2 regions of the Streptomyces sp. NPDC007945 genome follow, and region 1 is predicted to be linked to the other one. Evidence: riboswitches for the same ligand, from Rfam matches in the RefSeq annotation. Region 1 holds a riboswitch; the other holds the start of a gene.
What was found. A riboswitch is a leader RNA that binds a small molecule or an ion and turns the genes downstream of it on or off. The one in region 1 is predicted to bind glycine.

Region 1 (11,219 bases):
CCCTGGTAGAGGTGGTACGAGCCGCGCAGCACCGAACTCGCCACCAGGGCGCGCATCGGCGTCCAGCCCAACTGGTCCAGCCGGCGCAGCAGATAGCCGACGACGATGACCTCCTCCAGGACGGAGTTCTGGATCGCCGAGAGGATCAGGACGGGGTACTTCCACCACACGTCCGGCAACGACTCGGGGACCACCGTGAGGTTGAAGCCGGAGGCCCGGGCCGCGAGGTAGAAGGCGAGGCCCGCGCTGCCGATGCCGGCCGCCACCAGCGCTCCGCGCCCCAGGTCGGGCCAGGGCCGGGTCCGGTCGAAGCCGATGGCCCGCGGTCCGGAGCCCTCACGCGTCAGCAGATGGGCGACGAGCACCACCGGGACGAGCGCCGTGGCGATGCCGAAGAGCTGCCAGCTGAGGTCGAGCCAGGGGCGCCCGGGGGCGTACGAGCCGTTGAGGGTGGCCGCCTGCTCCTTGAGCGCGCCGGGCCGGGTCAGCGAGCCGACGAAGCTGATCAGCGAGGAGACCGCGCTCGCGCCGAGGGAGAGCGCCAGCACGATGAGGGTCTCGGAGCCCAGCACCCGGCGCGACAGACCGCCTCCGGGCGGGCCGGTGTCCACCACCCGTTGTTCCGCCACCACACCCGTCTCCCGTTCGCGTCACGACCGTCCCGGGGACCGGACCGCGGCCCCCGTACGACGATCATGCGCGACGCCCCGCCCGGAACGCCATCCAGGGCGGGCTCAGGCTCCCGCCACCCCCACCGGCCACGTGTGCACCGGCTCGCCCTCCAGCATCAGCGCCCGGTAGCGCCGGGTGGTGGCCGCCAGGGCCGCGTCCCGGTCGAGGCCGCCCTCCAGTGCCTGGTGGAAGGTGGCGGCCTGCCAGGACGCGCCGTTGACCCGGCGGCGGCACCGCTGCTCGATGACGCCCAGGTAGAAGTCGCGGTCGGCCGGGTCGACGTGCCAGGCGTCCAGCCCGGCGGCGGCCAGCGGCAGCAGCTCGTCGAGGACGAGCCGCGCGGCCGGCCGGCTCGCGACGCCGCCCGCCCGCCCCGGCCGGGGCCAGCGCAGCTCCGCCTCGATGCCGTGGCGGCAGGCGGCGTCGAAGTTGGCCTCGGCGTCCGCGAAGTCCATCCGCTTCCACAGCGGGCGCGGCTCGTCGGCGAGCGAGCGGACCAGCCCGTAGTAGAAGGCGGCGTTGGCGATGACGTCGGTGACGGTGGGGCCGGCGGGCAGGACCCGGTTCTCCACCCGCAGGTGCGGGACGCCGTCGACCCAGCCGTACACCGGCCGGTTCCAGCGGTAGACCGTGCCGTTGTGCAGGACGAGCTCCTTGAGCTGCGGCACCCCGCCGTCGTCGAGGACGCGCAGGGGGTCCTCCTCGTCGCACAGCGGCAGCAGCGAGGGGAAGTAGCGGACGTTCTCCTCGAAGAGGTCGTACACCGAGTCCACCCACCGCTCGCCGAACCAGGTGCGCGGCCGGACGCCCTGGGACTGGAGTTCGGGCGGACGGGTGTCGGTCGCCTGCGTGAAGAGCGGCGGGCGGGACTCGCGCCACACCTCCCGCCCGAAGACGAAGGGCGAGTTGGCGCCGAGGGCTATCTGCACTCCGGCCGCCGCCTGGGCCGCGTTCCAGACGGAGGCGAAGCGGGCCGGCGTCACCTGGAGGTGGAGCTGCACGGAGGTGCAGGCGGCCTCCGCGATGATCGACTCCGAGGTGTGCCGGAGCCTTTCGACGCCCTGGATGTCGACGGTGATCTCCTCCCCGCGGGCGACCAGGATCTGGTCGTTGAGCAGGGCGTAGCGGTCGGCCCCGGAAAGGTTCTCGAAGACGAGGTCGCGCTGGGTGAGGGTCGGCAGTATCCCGATCATGAGGACCCCGGCGTCGAGTTCGGCGGCCTGCCGGTCGGCATATCCCAGGCCCGTGCGCAGCTCTTCCGCGAGCCGGTCGAAAACGTGGCCCCCGAGCCGGCGCGGGGCGATGTTCACTTCCAGGTTGAACATTCCGAGTTCGGTCTGGAAATCGGTGCTGGCGATCTTTTCCAGGACGGCGTCGTTCAGCATCCTCGGGAGTCCGTCGGAGCCCGCGAGATTGAGTTCGATCTCGACGCCCATGAGGTTGCGCGGTCGGTCGAAGCGCTGTTCCGCGAGGAGCCGGGCGAGCCCCGCCAGACACTGCTGGAGCTTGCGCCGGTAGCGCTGCCGGTCGGCCGGGCCGAACCCGTCCGTCACGACCTTCTCCCCCATCGAGGCTTCCCTCCCGCGTGGGCGGCCACCGGGCGGGGCCGCGCGTACGGACGATGATGCCCACGCCACTGATCGACAACGCCTGCGTTTCCGGCCGCTCCACGGATAGTCTGGTACGAACCTGCCGGCTCCCGCGGGGATCTCCGCCATCGGACCGGTCGTGGACATATACCAATGTCATATTGCCTCCCGGCGCGGCCGGGTCGGGGCTTTCGGAATTCTGGCGTCCGGCTCGCCGGGGAATGTGAGGACGGAGATCCTGTCCCCGCTCCGATTCCGCCGCATCGCGCGCGGGATACGACCTGATGACGCCTTGTCAGGAATATCGGCGGGGTCTAGCGGAAACAATCTCTGAACACGTGTCGTATAAACTCCGCGGACGAGGCAGAGCGCCGGCGTACGGCCACGACCCGTGGCCCCCCGCTCCGCCCCCGTCGCGACAGCGCCGTCGTACCCGGCCCCGCCGCCGCGCATGGCCGTACCCGTACCGAGACCGGTACGTACCAGCACCGCACGAGAGCCGTACCGAGACCGGTACCAGCAACCCGCACCCGTATCCGTATCCCCGTGTCTCCTGAGCGAGAGGCGACCCACACGATGCTCCGATCCTCCCCGGCCCCCGCGCCCGCCCTGCGCAGTGTCCTCGCGGCACTGGGCTCGCCCACGGCCGTCCGAGAGGCCCGCACCCCGGCCCTGCGGGCCGCCGCGGGACCGCTGAGCCCCGAACTCCCGCTGCCCGTCCACGTGCTGCGCATCTCCGGGGCCCCGGGGCACGAGCCCGGCACCCGGCTCGTCGGCTGGCGGTTCCTGATCCGCAGCGGGGACCGTGCGGTGGCCGCCGCCGACACCATGCTCACGCCGGACGGCTGGTCGTTCTCGCACTTCTTCGAGGGGCCGTACGTCGCCGCCACGGAACGGGCGCTGGTCCAGGCCGAAGCGCTGCCCGGCACGTACGAGCCGCGGCTCCTCTCGGTGCCGGAGCTGTACATGCTCACGCTCTGGCTGCACGCCGAACCGGACCCCGACGGCACCGAGCCGGGCGCGGAATCCGCCGACGTACTGCTCCCGCTCGCCCCCGCGCCGCCCGGCATCGCCGCCAACCGCCCCTACCGGGTGGCCGACCTGCTGCCCGTGCTCAGCACCCGCCTCGCCCCGCCGCCGCTGCTCGGCTCCGCCGCGTCCGCCTGACGGAGCCCGGCTGCCGCGCCCCGTGACCCGCCCGCCCGGGTCACGGGGCGCACAGCTGTCCGCGATCGCTGCCCGAACGTCGTACCCGAACAGCCCTCCCGGACGGACTAGCCCGGTCGGGCCACCCCGAACCACCCGAAAGGACGGGGTCGTTGACGTGAACCGCCCCTGCGGGTGATGCGTCTTCCCAGGAGCGGACGAGCTGACGCGAAATACCTGCGGAAGACCGTCCGTGCGGCAAGACTGGGACCGGAACCGAACCGACCGACGGGGGCGGCCATGAGCGCGCAGAGCCGCAGGACATCCACCACGACGCAGCGAAAGAACCCATCCATGTGCCAGCACCAGCCTGCCTGTCCCACCGCCGACTCCGCCGACCGTGAGGCCGCCGCTCCGGTGGCGTGCCACCCGGAGCAGGGGTGGAGCCTGCTGTGCAACGGTGTCCTGCTCTTCGAGGACACCGGCGAACTGCTGCCGGACGGGCAGATCATCGCTCCGCACCGGCCGCTGACGGCGGGCCGGGTGACGACGGCGGCCTGAGCGGGAGCTCGGAGAGCGCCGAGGGCCGGCCCGGAGGTGACCCCGGACCGGCCCTCTGTCATGCCGTCGCTCAGTGGTCGTACGCGTCCAGCGGCGGGCAGGAGCAGACCAGGTTCCGGTCGCCGAAGGCGCCGTCGATGCGGCGGACCGGCGGCCAGTACTTGTCGGCGGTCGAGACGCCGGCCGGGAAGACCGCCACGTCGCGGTCGTAGGCGTGGGCCCACTCGCCGCCGAGCGCGGCCGCGGTGTGCGGGGCGTTGCGCAGCGGGTTGTCCTCGGCGGGCCACTCGCCGGAGCCGACCTTCTCGATCTCGGCGCGGATCGCGATCATCGTGTCGCAGAAACGGTCCAGCTCGGCCAGGTCCTCGGACTCGGTCGGCTCGATCATCAGCGTGCCGGCCACCGGGAAGGACATGGTGGGGGCGTGGAAGCCGTAGTCGATCAGGCGCTTGGCGATGTCGTCGACGGTGACGCCGGTCGCCTTGGTCAGCGGGCGCAGGTCGACGATGCACTCGTGGGCGACGAGCCCGGCCGGGCCGGTGTAGAGGACCGGGTAGTGCGGCTCCAGGCGCTTGGCGATGTAGTTCGCCGCGAGGACGGCGACCTGGGTGGCGCGCTTGAGGCCCTCGCCGCCCATCAGGCGGACGTACGACCAGGAGATCGGCAGGATGCCGGCCGAGCCCCACGGAGCGGCCGAGATCGGGCCGACGCCGGTCTCCGGGCCCGCGGTGGGCTGGAGCGGGTGGTTCGGCAGGTACGGGGCGAGGTGGGCGCGGACGCCGACCGGGCCGACGCCGGGGCCACCGCCGCCGTGCGGGATGCAGAAGGTCTTGTGCAGGTTGAGGTGCGAGACGTCGCCGCCGAAGTGGCCCGGCTTGGCGAGGCCGACCAGCGCGTTGAGGTTGGCGCCGTCGACGTACACCTGGCCGCCGGCCTCGTGGACCTCGGCGCAGATGTCGGCGACGTGCTCCTCGAAGACGCCGTGCGTCGACGGGTAGGTGATCATCAGCACCGAGAGCTCGTCGCGGTGCTGCGCGATCTTGGCGCGCAGGTCCTCGACGTCGACCTCGCCGTCCTCGGCGGTCTTCACGACGACGACCTTCATGCCGGCCATCACGGCGGAGGCGGCGTTGGTGCCGTGCGCGGAGGACGGGATGAGGCAGACGGTGCGCTGCTCGTCGCCGTTGGCGCGGTGGTAGGCGCGGACCGCGAGGAGACCGGCCAGCTCGCCCTGCGAACCGGCGTTCGGCTGGATGGAGACCTTGTCGTAGCCGGTGACCTCGGCCAGGCGCTCCTCCAGCTCGGTGATGAGCGTGACGTAGCCCTGGGCCTGGTCGATCGGCGCGAAGGGGTGGATCTGGCCGAACTCGGGCCAGGTCACCGGCTCCATCTCGGTGGTCGCGTTCAGCTTCATGGTGCAGGAGCCGAGCGGGATCATGCCGCGGTCGAGCGCGTAGTCGCGGTCCGCGAGGCGGCGCAGGTAGCGCAGCATCGAGGTCTCGGAGCGGTGCGCGTGGAAGACCGGGTGGGTGAGGTACGCGTCGGAGCGCAGCTGCGCGGCCGGGAGGGCGTCCTCGGTGGTGGCGTCGAGGGCCTCGATGTCGGCGGTCACGCCGAAGGCGGCCCAGACGGCGGCGAGCTGCTCGCGGCCGGTGGTCTCGTCGCAGGAGACGGAGACGTGGTCGGCGTCGACGCGGTACAGGTTGACGCCGGCCGCGCGGGCGGCGGCGACGACGGCGTCGGCGCGGCCCGGCACGCGGGCGGTGACGGTGTCGAAGAAGGCGCCCTGGGTGAGCTCGACGCCCCCGGCGGTGAGGCCGGCGGCGAGGATGGCGGCGTACCGGTGGGTGCGCTGAGCGATCTGCTTGAGACCGTCCGGACCGTGGTAGACGGCGTACATGCCGGCCATCACGGCAAGGAGCACCTGGGCGGTGCAGATGTTGCTGGTGGCCTTCTCGCGGCGGATGTGCTGCTCGCGGGTCTGGAGAGCGAGGCGGTACGCCTTGTTTCCGTCGGCGTCGACGGAGACACCGACGAGGCGGCCGGGAAGGGAGCGGGCGTGCTTGTCCTGGACGGCCATGTAGCCGGCGTGCGGACCGCCGAAGCCCATGGGGACGCCGAAGCGCTGGGTGGTGCCGACGGCGATGTCCGCGCCGAGCGAGCCGGGCGACTCGAGCAGGGTGAGCGCGAGCAGGTCGGCGGCGACGGTGACGATCGCGCCGAGCTCGTGGGCGGCGTCGATCAGCGGCTTGATGGCGCGGACCGCGCCGGAGGCGCCCGGGTACTGGAGGAGGACGCCGAAGACGCCGCGCTCGGCGATCTCGGCGGGGATGCCGTGGCTCAGGTCGGCGACGACGACCTCGACGCCGGTCGGCTCGGCGCGGGTCTCGATGACGGCGATGGTCTGCGGCAGGGCGTCGGCGTCGACCAGGAAGACGCCGTTCTTGACCTTGCCGACACGGCGCGCGAGCGCCATGGCCTCGGCGGCGGCGGTGCCCTCGTCGAGGAGGGAGGCGCCCGAGGTCGGCAGACCGGTCAGGTCGGCGACCATCGTCTGGAAGTTGAGCAGCGCCTCCAGGCGGCCCTGCGAGATCTCCGGCTGGTAGGGCGTGTAGGCCGTGTACCAGGCCGGGTTCTCCATGACGTTGCGGAGGATCACCGGCGGGGTGAAGGTGCCGTAGTAGCCGAGGCCGATCATCGGGGCCAGCACCTCGTTGCGGCCGGCGAGGACGCGCAGCTCGGCGAGGACCTCGGCCTCGGTGCGGGCGCCGGGAAGGGCCAGCGCCTCGGCGTTCTTGATGACGTCCGGCACCGCGGCGGCCGTCAGCTCGTCGAGCGAGCCGAAGCCGACCTGGGCGAGCATCTTGGCCCGCGCCTCGGCGTCGGGTCCGATGTGCCGCTGCTCGAAGGGGATGCCCTGCTCGAGCTCGGAGAGCGGGGTGCGGTTGGCGGTCATGATGCGGGGGCCTCCTGGTCGTCACGACCTGCGAGGGGCACCACGGCGCGGGTGCCCGGACGGCCTCCCCCTCTGTCATCTCAACCTGAGAGCTTCACCGGCACGCCCGGGGGCACGCCGGCTTTCACCGTCGGTGAGAGCGGATGCCGTCGGACGCCCGCCCTGCTTTCCAGAGTGACCTCGCCCGCGCGGTACCGGGTGCCTGAGAGATTCCGGGGAGGATTTGCTCCTTCGGCGCCACCGGAAACCTCTCCGATGGACTCTCCCGCACGGTGTCGACAGCCACAGCCAGCCTACCAGCGCGGTTGTCGGTCCCTTCGCTCAAGTGGCCGACATCCCAGATGTGCACTTTCGTAGGGGTGTAGAGCAGTTGCGACCAGTTGGAGGGACCGTGCAGACCGACATCGATCCGCGCAGCCTGATCGGCCGCAAGGCGTTCGACCGTCACGGACACAAGATCGGAACCGTGGACGAGGTGTACCTGGACGACGCGACCGGCATCCCCGAGTGGGCCGCGGTCCGCACCGGCCTGTTCGGCAGGGACGCGTTCGTCCCCCTGGAACCGAGCGAGCTGACCGACGACGGCCTCCACATCCCCTTCGAGCGCTCCCTGATCAAGGACGCCCCGGACTTCGGCGTGGGCCGCCACCTCTCCCCCGAGCAGGAGCTCCAGCTCTACCGCCACTACGAACTGACCCTCCCGCCCCCCTCGGAGGCGATCCCGGACTTCGGCCGGATCGCGGGCCAGGAGGACCCCGCCTAGATCGCGTCCTCCGCATCGGACGAGATCCGGCCGGATCGCCGGATCACGCCGGCCGAAGGCCGTCCGGGCGGGATCGGGCCGGGATCAGGCCGCTCCGGGCGGGACCAGGCCGAACAGGCCGGGAGGCGCCGGATCAAGCCGGATCAGGAAGCGGCTCCCGGTGCGTGCGCTCGCGCGGCGGGCTCCGCCCCCGTCGCCCCTCCCGGGACCAGCGGCAGCGGATCGGCCGGCTCCAGTTCCGGGTCGTCCACCGAGAAGGTGCGCACCCGCCCGGGAGCCGTGCTCCCGGGCTCCTCGAAGCGGACGGTGACCCGCCCGAGCCCGCTGCCCTGCACCCAGCCCGCCCCGAGGACCGCGTGCCGCACGTCGTTCCCCGGCGCCCACCGCCGGGTGGCGGTCTCGGTCGCGGTGGGCGGCGCGGCGGCCGTCGGCGACGCCACCGGGCGTCCTCCGCCCTCACCCTCCGCGCCCCCCGCTTCGGCCCGGGCGCCCACTTCTGCCTCTGCCTCCGCTTCCGCGCCCGCCTCCGCCTGGGCGAAGAGGTCCTCCTGCGTGTAGTCCGCGAGCCCGCTGACCCCCACGCCCAGGAGCCGCACCCCTCCCGTGGTGTCCACGAGCTCCAGGAGCCGCTCCGCCGCCTCCCGCACCACCAGCGGGTCGTCCGTGGGCCCCCGCAGCGTCTCGGACCGCGTCAGCGTCGAGAAGTCGTACCGCCGCACCTTCAGGACGATCGTCCGCCCGGAGTGCCCCGAGCGCCGCAGCCGCTCCACGCACCGCTCCGCGAGCCGCTCGACCTCCAGGCGGATCCGCGTCCGGTCGTGCAGGTCGATGTCGAAGGTGTCCTCCACCGAGACCGACTTCGCGTCCCGCTCGGCCACCACCGGCCGCCCGTCGTGTCCCAGCGCCATCCGGTACAGCGAGGCGCCGTGCGACCGCCCCAGGATCCGTACGAGCTCGTCCTCGCCGGCCTCCACGACGTCGGCGACCGTGGTGATCCCGGCCCGCCGCAGGTGGTCACCGGTCGCCGGGCCCACCCCCGGGATGATGCGCACGGACCTCGGTGCGAGCAGCGCCCGCTCGGTCCCGGGCTCGAACAGCACCAGGCCGTCCGGCTTGGCCTCCTCGGAGGCGATCTTCGCGAGCATCTTGGAGCCGGCGAGCCCCACCGAGCCCGTCAGCCCCGTGGTCGCCAGGATCTCGGCGCGCAGCCGCTCCCCCACGGCCCGGGCGCTGGCGCTGTCGTCCGCGAGCCCGCCGGCCTCCAGGTCCACGAAGGCCTCGTCGAGGCTGAGCGGCTCCACCAGCGGCGACAGCCGCCCGAGCAGCTCCATCACCTGCCCGCTGATCGCCCGGTAGAAGGCGAAGCGCGGTACGAGGTACGCGGCGTGGGGCGCGAGCCGCCGCGCCTGCCCCATCGGCATCGCCGAGTGCACGCCGAAGCGCCGCGCCTCGTACGAGGCGGTGGCGACCACTCCGCGCGGCCCGAGACCGCCCACGACCACCGGCTTGCCGCGCAGGCTCGGCTTCGACGCCTGCTCGGCGGCGGCGAAGAAGGCGTCCATGTCGAGATGGAGGATCGTGGGGGCGGCTCTCACACCACCGATCCTCCCCCACACCACTGACAAAGGCCGCTGCGCAAGGGTCCCGCGCGCGGCCGTCCGGAAAGAAGACCATCCGGAAAGGAGACCGTCGGAACCGAGACCGTCCGGAGAAGCGACCCGCGTCCGCGCGCCTGCGTACCGCCCGAGGCCGTCAGACGGCCCGGTCGCGCCGGCGTCTCGCCAGCTCGTCCTGCGGGTTGTGCCCCACCAGGGTTTCCCCGGTGTCGACGCGCTCCCCGTGCAACTGCGAGAGCGCCGCCTCGACGTCCCGCCACACGACGCCCACCGCGATGCCGAAGACGCCCTGGCCGCCCTGGAGCAGCGAGACGACCTCGTCGGGCGAGGAGCACTCGTAGACGGTCGCGCCGTCGCTCATCAGCGTCATCCGCTCCAGGTCGCGGAACCCCCGGGCGCGCAGGTGCTGCACGGCGGCCCGGATGTTCTGGAGCGCGACGCCGGTGTCGAGGAACCGCTTGACGATCTTGAGGACGACGACGTCCCGGAAGCTGTAGAGCCGCTGGGTTCCGGAGCCGTACGCGGGCCGCACGCTCGGCTCGACGAGCCCGGTACGCGCCCAGTAGTCCAACTGGCGGTAGGTGATGCCGGCGGCCGCGCAGGCCGTGGGACCGCGGTATCCGATCGCCTCGTCCGCCACCCCGACGCTCGCCGCCTCCGTCCCGAAGCCACCGAAGTCGCCCACACTGCCGTGAAGCGGATACGCGGTGCTCTCCCCGGACGTGCGTCCGAGCGAGCTCCCTGCCGTACCGTCCGCGCTGCTCATCACGCCGACCCTCCGTCCTTGACCTGCCCACTCGAAGGTAGGCAGTCGCTAGGGGTGCGTCAACGATCGCCACACTCGGCACGCCGAGTGATAATCACCCAGAGAGTGGTTTCACGTGACCCACTCCGGGGAAAGGCTACTCGAATGCGCCGACGGAGCCTTCCGGCCGCCCCGGTCCGCCCGGCGCGCGCCCCCGTCGGGAGCGCCGCCCACGGGGCCCGGGAGCGGGGCCCTCACTGGCTTCCGAAGTCCTCCGGAGAGATCTGGTCGAGGAACTCGCGGAACTTCTCCACCTCGTCCTCCTGCTCGTCGGGGATCGCGATGCCGGCGTCGTCGAGGACGCCGTCGCTGCCGAAGATCGGCGAACCGGTCCGCAGGGCCAGCGCTATCGCGTCCGACGGCCGCGCGCTCACCTCCACACCGCTGGCGAAGACCAGCTCGGCGTAGAAGACCCCGTCCCGCAGATCGGTGATGCGGACCTGCGTCAGCTCCTGCCCCACGGCCTCCAGCACGTCCTTGAACAGGTCGTGCGTCAGCGGCCTCGGCGGGGCCATGCCCTGCTGGGCGAAGGCGATCGCGGTCGCCTCGCCGGGTCCGATCCAGATGGGCAGGTACCGATCGCCCCCCACCTCGCGCAGGAGCACGATCGGCTGGTTGGAGGGCATTTCCACCCGGACACCCACAACGTCGAGCTCGTTCACACAGCAACCCTAGGACGTGGCCGACCGGTTTGGATAGTCGGGCCCCCGCTCAGCGGCCTCCGCACCCCGCCGCGAAGCGCTCCGAGGCCGTCACTGGAGGCGGATTCCGAGCGCCGTCTGCACCAGCGCGGCGTGCAGTCGCACCGAGAGCTGCGCCAGATCGGCGGCCGTCTCCTCGGCGTGCGCCCGGGTCTGCGGATTGCGGTGCCGGCGCAGCGGCGCCACGACCTGCTCGATCAGCCCCGCCTCCCGGTCCGCGGAGGCCTTCACGGACCGCAGGTGCCGGGGTTCCAGGCCGAACCGGCCGAGGTCGGCGACGATCCTGGCGACCGTGACGCTCTCCGGGTCGTAGCCGCCGCCCTCGCTCTCGGCGATCAGGCCGTACGACTCCCACTCCGTCAAGTCCGCGTCGGTGACCCCGGCCGCGGCGACCAGCTCGGCCCGGCCGA
Region 2 (11,219 bases), on a different contig from region 1:
ACGACCTGGTTCGAGATGCGGGTCACCGACCGCTGACGGGCCCCGGACGCACGAAAGCCCCCGTGCGCCGTGGTGGGGCCGCGTGGGGGCTTCCGTGTGATGCGCCGTGGACGGGGGGGTGTATCCACGGCCGCAGAGGCGACCTTGCCCGGGTCAATGGGGGTCGTGTCACCGACTATGACAGACGGCAGGCCACACCGCCAAACGTCCATATAGCCACCAAGAGGGACATATAGTGACGTTTTAATAGTGAATCGTTGGTGACATGCGGCACGCGCCTTGCAAACCATGAATGACTATGCGGTTCATTGATTGTTTCTCTCGATCATCCACATAGTGGACGCCCCGCCGCCCGGTCCCGCGTCCCGCTCGTCCGGCCGCGCGCCGCGGCCTCGGGGACGCGGGTCGCGCCCGTGCTCGTACCGCCCTCATCGGACACCGCGCGGCCAGCTAATCTGACCCCCGTCATAACAGCACCGAGAAGGGGCGGAAGCAGTGGCGGACATCGAGTCGGCACGGACGGCATTCAACCGGTACGACGTGGACGGGGACGGCTTCATCACCGCCGCGGAGTACAAGAGCGTCATGGCCCAGCTGGGCGACTTCAACGTCACCGAGACGGTGGCCGAGGCCCTCATCAAGCAGCGCGACGACAACGGCGACGGGCAGCTGTCGTGGGACGAGTTCTGGGCCCACCTCAACAAGGCCTGACCCCGGCCCCGGCCGGCGACGGGACCGGGACGGGGCGGTGTCCACCCTGAGTTGCCGCCCCTCCCGGGCTCGGTGACGATCGTCCGGTGACGCTTCCCGGACCCTTCGGCACCCCCAGCCGCCGAGGCGCGGTGGCCCTCGCCGCCGCCGTCCTCGGCGTCCTCGCCGTCGCCGTCCTCGGCGCGGGCCTCGCCCGCGCCGGCACCGGCGAACTGCGCATACCCGCGGCCGGAACCACCACCCTGCTCCGGCTCCTCCTGCTGACCGGCCTCGCCGTCGCCGTCGGCGAACTCGCCGGCCGCCGACTCGCGGGCCAGGGGGTCCTGCCGCGCCCCCTCGCCGTCCCCGGCGCCCTCCTCGCCGCCGGCGCCGCCGCCGGCCTCCTGCTGCTCCTCGCCGCCGTCAGCGGCCTCGACCTCCCCGTCGTCTACGGGCTCCGCGAGGGCCGGCTGCTGCTCCTCACCGCCAACGCCTGCCTCCTGGCCGCCGTCTGCGCCGCCTCCCGTCGCCCCGGCCTCGCCGCCCTCCCGCTCGCCGCCGCGATCGTCGCCGAGGCGCTGCGCGCCCACCCCGAGACCGCCGGCTTCGGCGTCGGCACCGCCCTCACCGTCGTCCACCTGACCGCCGCATCGCTCTGGACCGGGACCCTGCTGTACGTCCTGCGGGTCCTGCGGCCGCGCGGCGAGGGCGGCCGCGCGGTGCTCCTGCGGTACGCCCGGATGGCCGCCTGCGTCTACGCGGCCCTAGCCGTCACCGGCACCGTCTCCACCCTGCGCCGCCTGCCCGCCGAGGCGGTGTTCGCCACCGCCTACGGCCGGGTCCTGCTGGTGAAGCTCGCCCTCTTCGGCGGCGCCAGCCTGCTCGCCCTCGCGGCCCGCGCGCGGCTGCGCTCCGGCGCCGACGCGGTCCCTCCGGCCCGCGTGGAACTCGCCGTCCTCGCCGTGATCGTGGCCCTCTCCGCCCTCCTCACGGTGGTTCCGGACCCGCACTGGCTGCGGCTCTGACGCCGGGCCCGAAGCGGCGAGAACCGGCCGTTCTCAGCGTTTTCGGACATCCATCCGAGGATTGGCCTAGACCTATTGCCGGGCCGGGGGTGCGCCGATACGTTTCGTCCCGGCTGCGCAGCCGTCGGGAACCGCCCGAGACCCCCACGCACCACATCGCATCGTTCATTTCAGGAGGACATGCCATGTACCGTCGCGTCGCAGCCGCGCTCGCCACCGCGGCCACCGCCGGAGCCCTCGCCCTCGGCACGGCCGGCTCGGCCGAGGCCGCCGGCCCCGGCTTCTACCCGCGCAGCCACCACTCCTCGTACGCCGAGTGCCAGGCCGCCGGCCAGGCCGGCTACACCCTCTGGGGCCCGATCTTCCTCTGCGAGCCCTTCACCTCCACCCGCCCGGACGTCATCGTCCTCTGGGTCCGCTACTGACCCGAACGCGCGACGGCCGGTCCCGTGGGGGCGGGACCGGCCGTTCGTCACGAGCGCGCGCGGATCAGCACTCGATGATGTTCACCGCGAGGCCGCCGCGGGCGGTCTCCTTGTACTTGACGCTCATGTCGGCGCCCGTCTCCTTCATGGTCTTGATGACCTTGTCGAGGGAGACCAGGTGGCTGCCGTCGCCGCGCATCGACATCTTCGCCGCCGTGACGGCCTTGACCGCCGCCATGCCGTTCCGTTCGATGCACGGGATCTGGACGAGGCCGCCGACCGGGTCGCAGGTGAGGCCCAGGTTGTGCTCCATGCCGATCTCGGCGGCGTTCTCCACCTGCTCGGGGGAGCCGCCCAGGACCTCGGCGAGGGCGCCGGCCGCCATCGAGCAGGCGGAGCCGACCTCGCCCTGGCAGCCGACCTCGGCGCCGGAGATCGAGGCGTTCTCCTTGAAGAGCATGCCGACCGCGCCGGCGGCGAGGAGGAAGCGGACGATGCCGTCCTCGTCGGCGCCGGGCACGAAGTTCATGTAGTAGTGCAGGACCGCCGGGATGATGCCGGCCGCGCCGTTCGTCGGGGCGGTGACCACCCGGCCGCCCGCCGCGTTCTCCTCGTTCACGGCCATCGCGTAGAGGGTGATCCACTCCATCGCGTGCATCGCCGGGTCGCCTTCGGAGCGCAGCCCGCGGGCCAGCGTCGCGGCGCGGCGGCGGACCTTCAGACCGCCGGGGAGGATGCCCTCGCGGGACATGCCGCGCGAGACGCAGGCCTGCATGACCCGCCAGATCTCCAGGAGGCCGGCCCGGATCTCGTCCTCGGTGCGCCAGGCCTTCTCGTTCTCCAGCATCAGGGAGGAGATCGACAGGCCGGTCTCCTTGGTGAGGCGGAGCAGCTCGTCGCCGGTGCGGAAGGGGTACTTCAGGACGGTGTCGTCCGGGATGATCGGGTTCTCGCCCGCCACCGCGTCCTCGTCGACCACGAAGCCGCCGCCGACGGAGTAGTACGTCTTCTCCAGGACGAGCCCGCCCTCGGCGTCGTACGCGAAGACCGTCATGCCGTTGGCGTGGTACGGCAGCGCCTTGCGGCGGTGCAGGACCAGGTCGTCGTCGAAGGAGAACGGGATGTCGTGGGCGCCGAGCAGGTTGATCCGCCCGCTCGCCTTGATCCGCTCGAACTCCTCGTCGGCGTGCTCCACGTCGACCGTGCGGGGCGAGTTGCCCTCCAGGCCGAGGAGGACCGCCTTCGGGGTGCCGTGGCCGTGGCCGGTGGCGCCGAGCGAGCCGTACAGCTCCGCCCGCACCTTGGCCGTGTGGGCGAGCAGGCCCTCGTTCTTCAGCCGGCGGGCGAACATCCGGGCCGCGCGCATCGGGCCCACCGTGTGGGAGCTGGACGGGCCGATGCCGATCGAGAACAGGTCGAAGACCGAGATGGCCACGGGAGGACTCCTTGTGGGGGCTAGACGCCGTTGTCTGCCGGGGTGGAGCAGAAAAGCGTGGGAGAAAGGGGTGGAGACATGGGGCGGGGCACCGCGCTCACCCTCCAGTGTGCGCGGTGCCCCGGAGCTTTCGTACGAACAAAAGCGTACGAAATTACTTCAGGCCGGGGTACAGCGGGTGCTTCTCGGCCAGCGCGGTCACGCGGGCCTTCAGCGACTCGGCCTTCTCCGCGTCGAAACCGGGCTTCAGCGTCTCGGCGATGACGTCGGCGACCTCGCGGAAGTCCTCGACCGTGAAGCCGCGGGTGGCGAGGGCCGGCGTGCCGATGCGCAGGCCGGAGGTGACCATCGGCGGGCGCGGGTCGTTCGGAACGGCGTTCCGGTTGACCGTGATGCCGACCTCGTGGAGCCGGTCCTCGGCCTGCTGGCCGTCGAGCTCGGAGTCGCGCAGGTCCACCAGGACCAGGTGCACGTCCGTGCCGCCGGAGAGGACCGAGACGCCGTGCGCCGTGACGTCGTCCTGGACCAGGCGCTCGGCCAGGATCCGGGCGCCGTCCAGGGTGCGCTGCTGGCGCTCCTTGAACTCCTCCGAGGCCGCGACCTTGAAGGAGACGGCCTTGGCCGCGATCACGTGCTCCAGGGGGCCGCCCTGGAAGCCCGGGAAGACGGAGGAGTTCAGCTTCTTCGCGAACTCCTTCTTCGCCAGGATGATGCCGCCGCGCGGGCCGCCGAGCGTCTTGTGCGTGGTGGAGGTCACCACGTCGGCGTACTCGACCGGGTTCGGGTGCAGACCGGCCGCGACCAGGCCCGCGAAGTGGGCCATGTCGACCCACAGGTACGCCTCGACCTCGTCGGCGATCCGGCGGAACTCCGCGAAGTCCAGCTGGCGCGGGTACGCCGACCAGCCGGCGATGATCACCTTCGGGCGGTGCTCCTTGGCGAGGCGCTCGACCTCGGCCATGTCGACCAGGCCGGCCTCGTCCACGTGGTACGCGACCACGTTGAACTGCTTGCCCGAGAAGTTCAGGCGCATGCCGTGGGTGAGGTGGCCGCCGTGCGCCAGGTCGAGACCCAGGATCGTGTCGCCCGGCTGGGCGATCGCGAAGAGCGCGGCCTGGTTGGCGGAGGCGCCGGAGTGCGGCTGCACGTTGGCGTACTCGGCGCCGAACAGGTCCTTGATCCGGTCGATCGCGATCTGCTCGGCCACGTCGACGTGCTCGCAGCCGCCGTAGTAGCGGCGGCCCGGGTAGCCCTCGGCGTACTTGTTGGTGAGGACGGAGCCCTGGGCCTCCATGACCGCGACCGGAGCGAAGTTCTCCGAGGCGATCATCTCGAGGGTGGACTGCTGGCGGCGGAGCTCGGCGTCGACGGCGGCGGCGACGTCCGGGTCCAGCTCGTGGAGGGGAGTGTTCAGAAGCGACATGAAGCGATCCCTAGGGGGTCTCGGTCAGCCTGCGGTGAAGGCGGTGTACTCGTCGGCGGTGAGCAGGTCGTCCTGCTCGGCCGTGAGGCGCACCTTGAACAGCCAGCCACCCTCGAACGGGGCGGAGTTCACCAGCGACGGGTCGTCGACGACGTCCTGGTTCGCCTCGACGACCTCACCGGTCACCGGGGAGTACAGCTCGCTCACGGACTTGGTGGACTCCAGCTCGCCGCACTCCTCGGTGGCGGTCACGGTGGAGCCGACCTCGGGGAGCTGGACGAAGACGATGTCACCGAGCGCGTTGGCCGCGTGCTCCGTGATGCCGATCGTGGCGACGCCGTCCTCGACGGCCGACAGCCACTCGTGCTCCTTGCTGTAGCGAAGCTGCTGGGGGTTGCTCATGACCTGATTCTCCTGTACCGGGGGAGTGCGGATGTACGGGGGTCTTGCGGGGTGAGACGGGATCCGGGACGACCGTGTCACTTCTGTCGCTTGTAGAACGGCAGCGCCACGACCTTGTACGGCTCGTGGGTGCCGCGGATGTCCACGCCGACGCCCTCGGTGCCGGGGGCCGCGTGGGCCGCGTCGACGTACGCCATCGCGATCGGCTCGCCGAGCGTGGGGGAGGGGGCGCCCGAGGTGATCTCGCCGACGACCTCGCCGCCCGCGACCACCCGCATGCCGGCGCGCGGGACGCGGCGGCCCTCGGCGACCAGGCCGACCAGCTTGCGCGGCGGGGCGGTCTCGGCGCGCTCGGCGGCGGCCTCCAGCGCCTTGCGGCCGACGAAGTCGCCCGGCTTCTCGAACTTCACGACCCGGCCCAGACCGGCGTCGAAGGGGGTGAGCGAGGTGGTCAGCTCGTGCCCGTACAGCGGCATGCCCGCCTCCAGGCGCAGCGTGTCGCGGCAGGACAGGCCGCAGGGGATGAGGCCGACGTCCGCGCCCGCCTCGGTGAGCGCCTTCCACACGCCCTCGGCGTGCTCCGGCTTCAGGAAGAGCTCGAAGCCGTCCTCGCCGGTGTAGCCGGTGCGGGCGATCAGCGCCGGGACGCCGGCGACGGTGCCGGGGAGGCCCGCGTAGTACTTCAGGCCGTCCAGGTCGGCGTCGGTGAGCTGCTTCAGGATGCCGGGGGACTCGGGGCCCTGCACGGCGAGCAGGGCGTACGCGTCGCGGTCGTCGCGGACCTCGGCGTCGAAGCCCCCGTTGTGCCGCGAGCGGGCCACCAGGGCGTCCAGGACGGTCTGGGCGTTGGAGGCGTTCGCGACGACCATGTATTCAGGAGACCCGGTCCCGGTCTCGCCGAGGCGGTAGACGATCAGGTCGTCGAGGATGCCGCCGTCCTCCTGGCAGATCATCGTGTAGCGCGCGCGGCCGGGGCCGATGGTGGACATGTTCCCCACCAGGGCGTAGTCGAGCAGGTCGACCGCCTGCGGGCCGGTGACGGTGATCTCGCCCATGTGGGAGAGGTCGAAGAGACCGGCCCTGGTGCGGACGGCGTTGTGCTCATCGCGCTCGCTGCCGTACCGCAGCGGCATGTCCCAGCCGGCGAAGTCGGTCATGGTCGCGCCCAGGGAACGATGCAGGGCATCGAGGGCGGTGAGACGGGGGGTGGTGCTCATGGTGGACGTGGCTCCCGGTTCCCGAAGGCGGAAAACATGACAGGCAAGGATGTTCCTCCCCATCTGTCATGGAACCTGAGAGGTTCACCGGGGGCATCCCCGGCTTGCACCTTGGGTGGGGACACGACGGGTGTCCCGCTTTTCAGATCTGCCTCGTCCACGCGGTACGGGGCCTGAGAGATTCAAGGGAGGGTCTTGCTCCTTCGGCGCCCGGGCGGCCCAGCGGGCCGGTCCGGAACTCTCCCGCGCGGATTCGAGCGGCCGGTATGCGGTTGTGGGGCGCTGCGCGCGCCTGGCGCGCACATCCTCGCACACGGTGTCGGCGCCGCAAATCGCTTGTCTCGGATTACCGTTTCTTTACACTTCGTGGGCAAGGGTCTCCGTGAGGTCCCCGACACGTCCCCCGGGGACCCGACAGGGGGAGCAGCGATGAGGATGCAGCACACCGGCGCCTTCGCGGGCGATGCCGCCATACCGGTCCAGCGGGCCCGCGCCAGGACCCGGCGGGGCGGGCGCGTGGTGCGGGACCTGCGCGACCGGGGCGGCCGCGGACCGCGCGTCCTCACCTTCGCCGCCGGCGACGTGGTGGTCGTCTCCGGGCTGCCGGGCAGCGGCAAGTCCACCCTGCTGCGGCGGGCCGCCGCCGGCCTCGGCATCGACTCCCAGGACGTCCGGGAGCGCTGGGAGGCGCGGATGCCCTCCTTCGTGCCGTACGCGCTCTACCGCCCGCTGGTCAGGATCGCGCACTACGCCGGGCTCCACCGGGCCCTGCGCTCGGACGCCGGGGTCCTCGTCCACGACTGCGGCACCCAGTCCTGGGTCCGCGGCTGGCTGGCCCGCGCGGCCGCCCGGCGCGGCCGCGCCCTCCACCTCGTCCTCCTCGACGTCGACCCGGACACCGCCAGGGACGGCCAGCGGGAGCGGGGCCGGGGGGTGTCCGCGTACGCCTTCGCCCGGCACCGCAGGGCCGTCGGCCGGCTCGTCGCCGCCGTCGAGGCGGGCCGCCCGCCGCGCGGCTGCGCGTCCGCCACCCTCCTCGACCGGGACGCGGCGGCCGCGCTGCGCCGGATCGGCTTCCGCGCCCCGGTGTGAGGCCTCGGGCCGGGTTCTGGTCACAGCCGGGGCGGGGCGGCGTTAGGGTGCTGCGGGACGGCCGGGACCAGGGCCGTACGAGAAGGGGACGCAACCACCGTGGACGTGACGTGGCCGGGCAACGAGCTGGAGGAGGCGCTCGCCGCCGCGCTCGGGGAGCCCGCGGCCGGGGGCCGGCTCATCGAGGTGCTCGGTCGCAGTCAGGTGTGGGTCCCGCTGCCGAACGGCGGCGGCCCCGACAGCCCCGATCTGGACCTCCCCACGATGGAGATCGGCGGCGGCGCCTTCGTCCCCGTCTTCAGCTCCCAGGAGCAGTTCCTCGCCTGCGTCGGCACCCACATGTCCTTCACCGTCGCGCCCGCCCGTGACTTCGCCCGCGGCCTGCCGCCCCAGCTCGGGATCGCGGTGAACCCCGGCGGCACCGTCGGCGTCCCGCTGCCCCCGCCCGCCGTCGCCGAGCTCTGCCGGGTCGGCCGCACCGCCCTGGACGGCCCCGCGTCCGGCGGCCGGGTCCGGCTCTTCGAGCCCGACTGGCAGGACGACCCCGTCGACTTCCTCGCCGCCGCCTCCGCCGAGTTCGAGGCCGGCGGCGTCGTCGCCACCGCCCGCCGCGCGCTCGCCAGCGTCGAGGGCACCGAACCCGCCCTCTTCATCGGCGTCCAGCTCGTGGGCTGGGACGGCGTCGACCGCAACGCCCCGCTGGACGCGCTGGGCCGCGCCCTCGGCCGGGTCGAGGTCGCCTGGCCGGTGAACCTGATCCTCCTCGACATGGCGGCCGACCCCGTCGGAGACTGGATGCTGGAGCGGGTGCGCCCCTTCTACCAGCGCGCGGTCCACTGATCCACCGAACACCGAACACGAGCCGTACGAGACAGACAGAGGGGCGGGACCCAGGGTGAGCGCGTCAGGCAGCGCCGCGACCGGAGAGGTCGAGCAGATGCTGCGCCAGGTGGCGCCCGGACGCTACGACGCGTACGAGGGCCTGCTGCACGCCCTCGCCGACGGCGAGTTGTACATGCTGCTCTGGCAGGGCGCCCCCGGCTCGCCGGACGCCCAGTACGGCAACATGGAGGTCGACGGGCACGGCTACGCGCCCTGTGTGACCTCGCCCGGCGAACTCGCCGCCTCCGGCTGGCACCGCGCCCACGAGCGCGTCACCGGCCGCGAGATCGCCCGCTCCCTCTACCCCGAGCGCTGGGGCGTCTGGCTCAACCCGCACGCCCCCGGCGGCGGCGTGGGCATCCCGTGGGCGGACCTCCGCCGGATCGCCACCGGCCTCGACCGGATGCCCGCCGGACCGCTCCGGGTCTCCGAACCCGCCCTGGAGATGCCGCAGTTCTACGCCCAGCTCACCCAGAACGCACACCGGACCCCGGCCGTCCGCTCGCTGCGCCGCGGCTGGGTGCAGCCCGCGCTGGGGACCCCGTACCTGGTCATCGGCCTCGACCTGTACGACGGTTCGGCCGCGGCCGTCGACGAGGTGCGGGCGATGATGCGCCAGTCGATCGGCGCGGTCCCCGAGGGGCTGCCCGTCTCGACGGTCGCGCTCTCCGACGCGTACGACCCGGTGGCGCTCTGGCTGAAGGCCCACGCCCGGCCCTTCTACGACCGCGACGCGCACGGAGCGCCGTCCCAGCATGCGGGATCCGCTCGTCCGGGATACGGCTACCCGCCCGCGCAGCACCGCTGACCGTCCGCTGTCCCCTCCTGCCCCGTTCTGGCCGAATTTCCTTGCCAGGACGGGGTTTTGCGTCCGCTTTGAGACCGCTCAGGCCGTCGATGTCCGGCAACGGACCGTTTTGGTGAGTGTCCGGGTCTCAGGTTGGTATCACCGCTATGCGGACTGTTCTCTGCCGCGTCACTCGCCAGTAGCGTTCGGCCGGTCAAGACCAGACAGGGCGACCCAGGGGTGGACCCATGCGCATACTCAATTCCCGGTCGACCCGGGCTCTGACGGCGGCCATCGCGGTCGGCCTCATCGCCACGGGTTGTGCGAGTGAGCGGAAGGAGGGGGACAAGGGCGGGGCCAAGGACACCTTCGTGTTCGGCGCCCCGGGCGACCCGGCCTCCCTCGACCCGGCCCTCGCGAGCGACGGCGAGACCTTCCGGATCACCCGTCAGGCGTTCGAGGCGCTCCTGGAGCACGAGCCCGGCGGCAGCAAGCTCGTCGGCGGTCTGGCCGAGAAGTGGTCCAGCAACCCCGAGGGCACCGTCTGGACCTTCAACCTCCGCAAGGGCGTGAAGTTCCACGACGGCGAGGCGTTCGACGCCAAGGCGGTCTGCGCCAACTACGACTACTGGTTCAACTGGAAGGGCACCTACCAGTCGAGCGCGGTCTCGTACTACTGGCAGACCATCATGGGCGGCTTCAAGGCCAACGAGGACAAGGAGACGCCCAAGGCGAACTACAAGTCCTGCACGGCCAAGGACGACTCCACCGCCGTCATCGAGGTCTTCGAGCCCTCCGCCAACCTGCCCGGCGGCTTCTCCCTGAACGCCCTCGCGATCCACTCGCCGAAGGCCCTCACGGAGTACGCCAAGCAGCAGCTCACCGAGGCCGGCGACGCCATCTCGTACCCCAAGTACAGCCAGGAGGCCGGCACGGTCGCCGGCACCGGCCCGTACAAGATCACGAAGTGGAACAAGGGCAACAAGGAAGTCAGCCTGGAGCGCTTCGACGACTACTGGGGCGAGAAGGCCAAGGTGAAGAACCTGGTCTTCCGCACGATCGACACCGAGGAGGGCCGCCGCGCGGCGCTCCAGGCCGGGGACATCGACGGCTACGACCTCGTCGCGCCCGCCGACATCAAGACCCTGGAGGGCGAGGGCTTCCAGGTCCCGACCCGTGACGTCTTCAACCTGCTCTACCTCGGCATGACGCAGGGGGCCAACCCGGCGCTGAAGAAGCCCGAGGTCCGCCAGGCCATCGCGCACGCCGTCGACCGCGAGAACATCGTCAAGACCCAGCTGCCCGAGGGCGGCAAGGTCGCGACCCAGTTCATGCCCGACACCGTCGCCGGTCACTCGGACAAGGTGAAGCAGTACCCGTTCGACACCGCCAAGGCCAAGTCGCTCCTCGCCGGCGCCGGCGCGAGCGGCCTGTCGATCGACTTCTGCTACCCGACCGAGGTCACCCGCCCGTACATGCCCGCCCCGCAGGACATCTTCGAGCTGATCAAGGCCGACCTGGAGAAGGCCGGCATCAAGGTCAACCCGAAGCCGAAGAAGTGGAACCCGGACTACGTCGACGCGGTGGAGAGCGGCGACTGCGCCCTCCACATCTTCGGCTGGACCGGTGACTTCAACGACGGCTACAACTTCATCGGCACCTGGTTCGCCGGCCCCGGCAAGCAGTGGGGCTTCGACGACAAGAAGGTCTTCGACGCGGTGAAGGCCGGATCGCTCCAGGGCGACCCGACCAAGCGCACGGACCTCTACAAGGCCGCCAACGAGACGATCATGGAGTACCTCCCGGGCGTCCCGCTGACCTCCTCCCCGCCGGCCATCGCG

Region 2: it holds a riboswitch for glycine, as region 1 does, so the genes downstream of both, gcvT (glycine cleavage system aminomethyltransferase GcvT) here and gcvP (aminomethyl-transferring glycine dehydrogenase) in region 1, are expected to answer to the same signal.

The regions. Positions count from the first base shown of each region.
Region 1 is NZ_JBIBJV010000010.1:7,177-18,395, reverse strand. Features, by position in the region: gene ACFZCF_RS26970 (CPBP family intramembrane glutamic endopeptidase) at 1-632, opposite strand, end outside; gene ACFZCF_RS26965 (glutamate-cysteine ligase family protein) at 735-2,240, opposite strand; gene ACFZCF_RS26960 (hypothetical protein) at 2,838-3,428, shown strand; gene ACFZCF_RS26955 (DUF5999 family protein) at 3,762-3,968, shown strand; gene gcvP (aminomethyl-transferring glycine dehydrogenase) at 4,039-6,924, opposite strand; glycine riboswitch at 7,104-7,202, opposite strand; gene ACFZCF_RS26945 (PRC-barrel domain-containing protein) at 7,316-7,687, shown strand; gene ACFZCF_RS26940 (DNA polymerase IV) at 7,831-9,282, opposite strand; gene ACFZCF_RS26935 (MerR family transcriptional regulator) at 9,440-10,069, opposite strand; gene ACFZCF_RS26930 (bifunctional nuclease family protein) at 10,303-10,770, opposite strand; gene ACFZCF_RS26925 (MerR family transcriptional regulator) at 10,861-11,219, opposite strand, start outside.
Region 2 is NZ_JBIBJV010000002.1:254,294-265,512, reverse strand. Features, by position in the region: gene ACFZCF_RS06530 (ATP-binding protein) at 1-36, shown strand, start outside; gene ACFZCF_RS06525 (EF-hand domain-containing protein) at 496-711, shown strand; gene ACFZCF_RS06520 (CopD family protein) at 798-1,715, shown strand; gene ACFZCF_RS06515 (hypothetical protein) at 1,901-2,140, shown strand; gene ACFZCF_RS06510 (L-serine ammonia-lyase) at 2,205-3,575, opposite strand; gene glyA (serine hydroxymethyltransferase) at 3,730-4,998, opposite strand; gene gcvH (glycine cleavage system protein GcvH) at 5,023-5,400, opposite strand; gene gcvT (glycine cleavage system aminomethyltransferase GcvT) at 5,478-6,617, opposite strand; glycine riboswitch at 6,770-6,873, opposite strand; gene ACFZCF_RS06490 (AAA family ATPase) at 7,047-7,709, shown strand; gene ACFZCF_RS06485 (enhanced serine sensitivity protein SseB) at 7,809-8,549, shown strand; gene ACFZCF_RS06480 (enhanced serine sensitivity protein SseB C-terminal domain-containing protein) at 8,605-9,399, shown strand; gene ACFZCF_RS06475 (ABC transporter substrate-binding protein) at 9,627-11,219, shown strand, end outside.